Regions from separate parts of the Macrococcus bovicus genome, predicted to be linked through region 2. Evidence: predicted binding sites of a transcription regulator. Region 2 holds the regulator's gene; the other holds the start of a gene.
The links. Region 2 encodes LexA, which represses DNA repair genes until DNA is damaged. Its sites were predicted from a motif close to CGAACATATGTTCG; they were not measured.
Positions count from the first base shown of each region.

Region 1 (4,900 bases), 740 kb from region 2:
GCAACCTTTGAAGACGCATCCACTGTCATCTACGGTGCGCCTTTTGACGGAACAGTCTCGAACCGTCCCGGTACACGTTTTGCGGCAGATGCCATCCGCTCAGAGTCATACGGACTTGAAACCTACAGTCCTTACCTTGATAAAGACCTGGAAGACGTCCGCATCATGGATTCGGGAGATGTGGATATTACCATCGGCAACAAAGTGAAGGTGCTGGATGAACTGGAAGATACAGCCCGCGAAATCTTAGCGGCCGGCAAGCTGCCTTTCATGATCGGTGGCGAGCATCTGGTGACGCTCGGTCCCTTCCGTGCCGTTCACGAAAAATATCCTGATGTTGTTCTTATCCAGCTTGATGCTCATACAGATTTACGCGATGACTATATGGGCGAGCCTTTAAGTCACGCGACAGTCGTCCGTCGTATTCATGACATCACAGGTGACGGCCGTATCTTCCAATATGGTATCCGCTCAGGCACTAAAGAAGAATTCGACTGGAGTAATGAACATACGACACTTGAAAAATTCTCTATCGATACTTTGAAAGACCTGCCGGGCATCCTGAAAGATACGCCTGTCTATGTCACGATTGATCTTGATTGCCTCGATCCTTCTATCTTCCCTGGCACTGGCACACCGGAACCAGGCGGCCTGACCTACAAGGAACTGGAACCTGCTTTCAAAATATTTGAGCAGCTGAACGTTGTTGCAGCTGACATCGTGGAACTGTCGCCACCTTACGATGCATCAGGTGTATCAAATGCAGTGGCAGCTAAAGTCGCGCGCGAACTTATGCTGGCCATCACAAAATAGATGAAAGTCCTCATACATATTGATGTATGAGGACCTTTTTTATTGCGGCACAGCGTTATGAGCGATATTTGCTGTTTATCGCTCATAACTCTAGAAATTCCGCTCTTTTACTGGCATTATGAGCGATATTTGTCGTTTATCGCTCATAACTCTAGAAGTGCCGCTCTTTTACTGACGTTATGAGCGATATTTGTCGTTTATCGCTCATAACTTTAGAAGTTCTGCTCTTTTACTGACGTTATGAGCGATATTTGCCGTTTATCGCTCATAACTCTAGAAATTCCGCTCTTTTACTGACGTTATGAGCGATATTTGCTGTTTATCGCTCATAACTCTAGAAGCTCTGCTCTTTTACTGGCATTATGAGCGATATTTGCCGTTTATCGCTCCTAACTCTAGAAGTTCCGCTCTTTTACTGGCATTATGAGCGATATTCATCGTTTATCGCTCATAACTCTAGAAATTCCGCTCTTTTACTGGCATTATGAGCGATATTTGCCGTTTATCGCTCATAACTCTTGCTATCACATCGCATTCTTCGAGTGAAAAATGTTAGAAAAATCCAACTATTTCATCTTCAATATAGGTATAATAGAGTTATTCTACAGAACTACGAGGATTCAGCTATGAAATTTTCACAATTCCCCTCCAATGTCAAACTCAGAATTATCTGTGGTTTCTTTGATCATGCAGCCAGTATGAGTGTCATGCCCTTTATGGTCCTCTATATTGCTGATGAACTGGGTAAAGTGACATCCGGTATCCTTTTGAGTGTCAACGTCATATTCAGTCTCATCTGCAATTTGTGCGGCGGTTATTTCGCTGATCGTTTCAGCCGTAAAGGACAGCTCGTTGCCGGTCAGCTCTTATTTGCCGTGATTATGATATTGATGACTCTCTTTATTCATCCCGCCATCAATATGCCCTGGATCGTGTCACTTCTCTTTATATTCACTGCCGTCAGCGGGGCTATGATATTTCCCGCCCTGGAGGCATTGATCATTGATTCTACAACCGAAGAGATGAGAAAGTCTGTCTATGTGATGTCTTACTGGACCAACAATCTTGCGACTGCTATCGGCACAGCTATCGGCGGTCTGTTCTACAAGGACCACCGGGTTCTGCTCTTTATGTTCATCGTGCTCATCATGCTGGTCAATACGGCTATCTTCCAGCGTTATCTTATCGATCCGACCGTCCATAAAGCACGTAAGGTCGTTGAAGCTCATTGGCTACGTGATTTACTGAGCAGTTATAAGGTCGCGCTGAAAGACACACGTTTTGTCGTCTTTACGTCAGCGATGATCTTTGTTTTTTCAGCTGAGTTCGCATTGACCAATTATATCGGGGTGCGACTCCATAATGTCTTTAAGCCCATTGACCTGTTCGGTGTCCATGTTGACGGGGTACGTATGATGAGTATCCTGCTGATTGAGAATACACTGCTTGTCGTCACCATCACTTTCCTGATTGCCAAGCTGACAGAACATCGCAATCAGGTCTATGTCCTCTTGATGGGCACTTTTCTTTACACTGCAGGTTATGGTCTTGCTCATCATCTGACGACCTGGTATTTACTGATGCTTGTCATCTTCCTCGCAACAGTCGGTGAGCTGATGCAGACACCGATTATTTCAGTCTTCCAGGCGAAGCTGATGCCAGAGGATAAACGGGCAAGCTATATCGCATTCAGTTCTCTCGGTTACAGTGGGGCCGGCCTTGTTGCGAGTTCCGGGCTGATCATCGGCGTCGTGTTAAACAGCATAATGATGTCACTCTATGTCATCATTATGGGTCTTATCGGTATGCTGCTCTTCTATCTCGCTGTTCATACTCGCATCTTCAAACAACCGATACCCGAATAAAATGGAGGTCTTGTCATGTTATCCGTTCAGTATCCTATTATTCAGGCACCTATGGCAGGTGGTATTATTCCGCCTGACTTTGTCGCTACCGTATCAAATGCCGGCTGTCTCGGCTCAATCGCAGCAGGAAATCTTCCACTTTCAAAACTGACAGAACAGATCAAGACAGTTCAGTCCATGACCCCTCACCCTTTTCAGGTCAATCTGTTTGCAAATGACCGTCCGCCTGTACCAGATGTGACAGCGGTCAACCAGACGCTCAATCACATCAGAGAAATCCTTCATATTCCACCTATTCATCGTTACGATTTTACACCTGAAGCATCTTTGAAAGATTATGTTGAGCTCTGCATCAATTTAAAGGTGCCTATCGTCAGTTTTACATTCGGCTGTCCAGATTCTGCTCTGGTAAATAAACTGCATCAAGCAGATATCACCGTTATCGGTACTATCTCTACAGTTGAAGAAGCGCTGATCATGGAGCAGGCGGGTGTCGATCTCATCGTGGCTCAAGGGTATGAGGCGGGAGGACATAAAGGCGGATTCACCGAAGCGCCATCTATCGGCCTCATGGCGCTTGTGCCGCAGGTTGTGGACGCTGTATCCCTACCCGTTATCGCAGCAGGTGGTATCAGCGATCGGCGCGGCATCCAAGCGGCTCTCGCACTCGGCGCCTCATATGTGCAGATCGGCACCCGATTCCTGAACACGGTTGAAAGCACAGCGCATCCCCTTCATAAAAAGGCGATTGCTGAAGCGACTGAAACTGACGCGCTTTACACTCAGTCATTTACCGGCAGAACGGCCCGGGGCATTCAGAATGAAATGATGACTCAGCTTGCACATAGAGACCTTCCACCCTATGCCTATATGAATATAATGACGCAGGATATCAGAGCAGCTGCCAAGAAGCAGCAAGAGGTTGGTTATATGAGCAACTGGGCCGGTCAAAATATCAGAGCATCGAAAACTCTGCCTTTAGACCTTGTGCTAACCGAACTAACCGCCGCTTTTCACTAAGAAAGCGGCGGTTTTTTTATGCGGTATCATGAAAAATCATAAATATGGTTGCAATATCGAACATATGTTCGTATAATGAAGCTACATCAGCGAAAGAAGTGATGTTATGGAGCATCCAGTCTATGGTGAGCTGGATTATCGTCAAGTTGAGCCGAGCCAGCTGAATCCGCACATCCCAAAAGGGCGAGGCATGATTAAATGGGCGCCATTTGCGACGATGCCTGAGCAGTTCCAAATTGTCAGACAGCATATAGAGAATCAGAACAAGATCGACCGGCCTGAACTATCAGAAGATCGTCTCGAGGAGCTGGACATTGCACTGCGAGAAGCGAAACGGCAGCAGTGCCCTGTTCTGATTCAGTTCTATCATGAGGGCTACATCAATGATCTCGTAATGACTATCGAGAGAATTGATAGGTGGGCTCTACATATCATCGGAATCAATCAAGCAGATCAGCAGATGTGCTTCATTTCATTCATGGATGTCATCAATATCACCCTTGAAACTATCTGAATTCTTCAGATAGTTTTTTTGTAAATTTAATTAAGCTTATTTTTTACATCAACCTATTAATCATGTCCTAAATGTAAATACATGGATTTCAACTTTTTAATAATGGCCCTATTTCCACTGATTTGTAACAGCTATGTAGAGATTCTATAGAAACAGTAATACGGTAGATTCGATGCCGGTGACCTGTCACAATAAAAAGAAAACGAAGGAGATGACTCATGATACACTTCGGTATGCTATTCATGACTGCTCTGGCCACCGCCCCTACCCCTGCCCCTCTTATTAACCCGGTCGACTCTGACTCTCATTACTCACTCACTGTAATTGTCGATGATCAGATAGAAACAGGGTCTGACGGACAGCTGCTGCAAGAAGAGGAGGACGATAAACACTTCACTTTGCCAGAAGAGGAGACAGTCGAGTCTGACATACCTGATGAGTCACTTGAGCAGCCAGCTGAAACACTCATTCAAGTCATCAATCAGTATAATGAACCCTTGTCTTCACAACCTCTGCTGTTAGACGGCGAAGAAGTGATGACAGATGAAGAAGGCTGCTTGCTTCTTCACCTGGCCCCTGGCGACCACAAACTCTCTCGTGTCAAAGCCCGGGCAACGTTTCAGCCTGATGAACAAAATGATGTCGTGATACAAGAAGGGTCAGAGGTTGACTCAGCAACAGGCAGTTC
Region 1 covers NZ_CP128470.1:1,751,707-1,756,606, forward strand. The annotation lists gene speB (agmatinase) at 1-813, shown strand, start outside; gene QSV55_RS09590 (MDR family MFS transporter) at 1,440-2,678, shown strand; gene QSV55_RS09595 (NAD(P)H-dependent flavin oxidoreductase) at 2,694-3,698, shown strand; gene QSV55_RS09600 (YolD-like family protein) at 3,805-4,212, shown strand; gene QSV55_RS09605 (LPXTG cell wall anchor domain-containing protein) at 4,431-4,900, shown strand, end outside.
Region 1: QSV55_RS09600 (YolD-like family protein) is a predicted target of LexA. The motif match lies at 3,756-3,769, and genes of this name have one in related genera.

Region 2 (4,900 bases):
CGACGTGTGGATGCACTTATGCTGATGTCTGCAGCCTATTTCAATCAGAAGCATCAGTTTTACGGGACGCCATCTGCACAGCTCGCAAGAAGCAATGAACAGCTGGATTTTGAGCTGATCAATGCCTCGCGTGTGAAACGAGGGTTATCAGCGCTGAAATTTAATGATAAAATAAGTGGAACTGCACGGCGGCATTCAGAAGATATGGCTGACCATCACTTCTTCAGTCATACGAATCTGCAGGGACAGTCACCCTTTGACCGGATGACACAGGACGGCCTGCCATATACGACAGCAGGAGAGAATATCGCCTATGGACAGGTCTCGTCCATAGAAGCGCATCACGGGCTGATGAATTCAAAGGGGCATAGACAGAATATACTGAACCGACGTTTCCGTGAAGTAGGGACGGGGGTTGCCTTTAACGAGAAGAATGCTCCGTATTATACAGAAAATTTTATCACTGAGAATTAGGAGAATATATGGCTAAAGAGAGAATTTTTTCATCATTACTTATCACGACAGAAGAGAGTATTTTAGTAGAGGACATTGGCAATAAACAGATGAAACTGCCATCTGTAGTGAAGAGAAGCAATCAATCGATTCAGCAGAGTGCCAATAATTTTGCTGCAAGTCTGCATAAACAGCTGAAAGTAGGAGGCATTCTGTTTGTAGTGGAAGACAAGAAGCTGCTGAAGACCTTTTTCTCAGCTTCAACCGTCAATGCCACCTCGTTCGTCTTTAATGTGCGGAACCATGACGAATTCAAGGTAAAGAAACCTTATGTCTGGCTGTCATTCGATCATCTTGACCAACTGGATATCGCAGATGAACTCAAACAGATCATTATTTCGAACCAAGTGATCAAGTCAAGTGTGCCACTTGTCAATCTGCATTAAAAAACCGATGGACATTTCCATCGGTTTTATTGTTAGAGACGGGTAATCGTCATATTGAGTCGTTCTGTCACTTTCTGACGGCTGCTTGTACGCTCTGCAATCCGGTGATCTTCCTGATCGATGATATGCAGCATCGTATCGATATGCCCCAGACGACGGAACTCCTCACCGATTGATTGTGCCGTTGAAGGATGATCTGCATCCACATGCGCATCTATCGCATTGAAATAATGCTGCACATCCGCAAAGTTAAGCGTCTGTTCGTTGTCCCGATAGTTTTCGAGCGATGAGGTAAAGCCGTCTTTATTGCTGAGTGAGGGCTGATAAAGATTGGCGATAGCCAGAAGAGATTTCTTGATACTGCCTTCCCCGAAACCGAAGTTGAAGGCGAATTCTGATTCACTTAAGTTTTTTACTTTATCCAGTACTTGCTGACGTTCAGATTTTACCCAGTTATAGTCAATAGCCATAATCATTCTCCTTTAGATGTATTTACATTGTTCATACCCGTAATTTTATGAAATATGTTTGTTTATCCATATTCATTAGCGGGTAACCAGAATCTAGAAAAGAGGAATGGCAATGAATCAAGACAAAACTGAAACTAAAGACATCTTAGAGCAAGTCAAAGAAATACTTGGACGTAAATAGGTCACGCTGAACAGCGTGACCTATTTTAAAATTCACGGAAAAGACCGACTACTTTACCGAGTACTGTCACTTTATTCAAGTAGATCGGTTCCATCGTCGCATTTTCCGGCTGCAAGCGGTAACGGTTACTTTCCTTGTAGAAGCGTTTGACGGTGGCTTCATCCTCTTCAGTCATCGCCACAATGATATCCCCGTTCTCTGCAATCGACTGACGGCGCACGATGACTTTATCCCCGTCCAGAATACCCGCTTCAATCATACTTTCTCCGATGACCTCCAGAATGAAGACGTCACTATTATGACTCGATGTAAAGTGGGAAGGCAGCGGGAAGTACTGCTCAACATTCTCAACAGCCGTAATCGGCAAACCAGCCGTGACTTTACCGACGACCGGCACCATGATCGTCTCATCTAAAAATGCAGATGCTGGCGTGGAATTGACGATTTCAATGGCACGCGGTTTAGTCGGGTCACGCTTGATATACCCTTTTTCCTCTAGCCGTGAGAGATGGCCGTGAACGGTAGAACTGGAGGCGAGACCCACTGCTTCCCCGATCTCTCTGACACTTGGTGGATAACCTTTAGTTGAAACAATATGTTGTAAATATTCATAAATTTCTTGTTGTCGTTTAGTTAATTCTTTCATGAGAACACTCCTTAGTGTACTTTCTATGTGTATTATAGCATACTTGTTCGGGTGTCACAAACGTTTGTTCGTATTTCTGTTGACAACGAACACGTGTTCTGTTATTGTAGGAATACAAACAAATGTTCTGGAGGAAAATCACATGATTATTAGAATTTCTAAGGAATTTTTAGCGTATTTCTTCTTCTTTTTAATGATGGCAACGTTCGGAATCATATATATGGCACAATCTAACGCCCTTTACGAAAAACCTCTGACACATGAAGGAGGCCAGCCTCAAGTTCAAGCGACTGCGAACACACATTCCGCCACCATGAACGGCGAAGTGCTGGGCATCGTCCGGTAATTTTAACGTCTGACAGGAGTCAGGCGTTTTTTTGTGCTGAAAAAGCACTCCTGATAGCATTGGGCTATAAATTTTGATATCTTAATTAGTGAAAGGATGAGGTTTATGTTAGAAGAACACAAAATTAAAAGACTGAATGAACTCTCACAGAAAAAGAAGGAATCAGGTTTAACCGACGAAGAAGGAAAGGAACAGACTGGCCTGCGGGCTGAATATCTGGCCAACTTCCGGAACAGCTTTAAAAAGACCATTGAAAACACTAAAATCATCGATCCGGAAGGCAATGATGTGACACCGGACAAAGTAAAAGAAATTCAGCGTCAGAATAATATCAGAGAAGAATAGGGGAATGATGATGACAAACGATCAGTTAGCAATTGATACATTACGCGCGTTAAGTATTGACCAGATTGAAAAGGCGAACTCAGGCCATCCCGGCTTGCCGATGGGTGCAGCACCGATGGCTTATACGCTGTGGACCAAGCATCTGAGATTTAATCCGAGCTCAAAATATTTCTTTGACCGCGACCGCTTTGTTCTGTCAGCGGGCCATGGCTCAGCGCTTCTTTATTCACTGCTGCATGTTTCAGGTGCGCTTGAACTTGAGGAACTGAAGAATTTCCGTCAGTGGGAATCTAAGACACCGGGCCATCCGGAATTTAATCATACAGACGGGGTGGACATTACAACCGGACCGCTCGGACAAGGGTTTGCGATGAGTGTCGGTATGGCCATGGCCGAAAAGCATCTAGCTGCTAAGTTCAATAAAGAGGGTCATGATATCATTGATCACTTTACTTATGTCCTTGTGTCTGACGGGGACCTGATGGAAGGTATCTCGCACGAAGCGGCTTCACTTGCGGGGCATTTGAAATTAAATAAACTGATTGCTTTATATGATTCTAATGACATCTCCTTGGATGGTGACTTGGATAAAGCCTTCTCAGAACAGATTAAAGGCCGATTTGAAGCATACGGCTGGCAGCATATCTTAGTGGAAGACGGCAATGATGTGAGTGCGATTGATGCAGCCATCAATCAGGCTAAACAGGCTGACCGTCCGACTATCATTGAAGTTAAAACCGTGATCGGTTATGGTTCACCGAACAAGCAGGGCACGAATGGGGTCCACGGTTCTCCGTTAGGCGCTGACGAACGTAAGCTTGTTTTTGAAAACTACGGCCTGGATCCGGAACAGACATTCAACGTACCTGAAGAAGTCTATGAAATCTTCCGGGATACGATGCTGAAACGTGCGAATGACAAAGAAGCTGCCTGGCATGAGGCATTCAAGGCATATAAAGAAGCTTTACCTGAACTCGGTGAGGAGCTGGATGCAGCGATAGAGAACCGTCTCGCGGAAGATTATGCCGCTGCACTGCCGAAATTTGAAGTAGGGACATCAGATGCAACGCGGAGTACTTCCGGTCAGGTGCTTCAGGCATTATCTCAGTCTGTACCGCAGTTATTCGGTGGTTCTGCTGACTTAGCTTCTTCTAATAAATCAAATATCAAGGAAGAGGCGGATTTCTCTGCTGATACACCTGAAGGACGTAATATCTGGTTCGGGGTCAGAGAATTTGCGATGGCAGCGATGATTAATGGTATGGCTGCCCATGGCGGGGTCAAACCTTACGGTGCAACATTCTTTGTCTTCAGTGACTACCTGAAACCTGCGCTGCGTTTAGCTGCGTTAATGGGTGTGCCGTCCACTTATGTCTTCACCCATGATTCAATCGCTGTCGGTGAAGATGGTCCTACCCATGAACCGATTGAACAGCTGGCTGGTCTGCGGGCGATGCCGTATCTGAATCTGTTCCGTCCGGCTGATGGTAACGAAACGCGGGTTGCATGGCAGGTGGCGATGGAATCGAAGAAAGATCCGACGGCATTGGTGCTGACTCGTCAGAATCTGCCTGTACTCGATGTAGAAGAATCGGTCCTTGAAGAAGGGGTGCGCCGAGGCGGTTACATCGTCTACCAGTCTGAGACACCTGAATACTTGATCATTGCGACAGGTTCAGAAGTCTCGCTTGCTTTAGAGGCAGGAAAGCAGCTTGAAGCACAAGGTAAAGGGGTTCAGGTCGTCTCTATGCCGAACCTGAATATGTTCGATCAGCAGGACGCTGACTACCGAGCACAGGTTCTGCCACGCAATCTGACTAAACGGGTGGCGATTGAGATGGGCGCGACAGACGGCTGGTATAAATATGTCGGTCTGGATGGTCTGGTCATTGGTATTGACCGCTTCGGTGCCAGTGCCCCTGGAGACATCGTCATGGAGAAATACGGCTTTACGAAAGAAAATGTGGTCAAGGAAATTCTGAGTCATTTTTAAGAGAGCTACCGGGTGACCGG
Region 2 covers NZ_CP128470.1:1,006,710-1,011,609, forward strand. The annotation lists gene QSV55_RS05475 (CAP domain-containing protein) at 1-474, shown strand, start outside; gene QSV55_RS05480 (hypothetical protein) at 483-899, shown strand; gene QSV55_RS05485 (hypothetical protein) at 932-1,369, opposite strand; gene lexA (transcriptional repressor LexA) at 1,576-2,196, opposite strand; gene QSV55_RS05495 (hypothetical protein) at 2,339-2,542, shown strand; gene QSV55_RS05500 (DUF896 domain-containing protein) at 2,648-2,887, shown strand; gene tkt (transketolase) at 2,892-4,880, shown strand.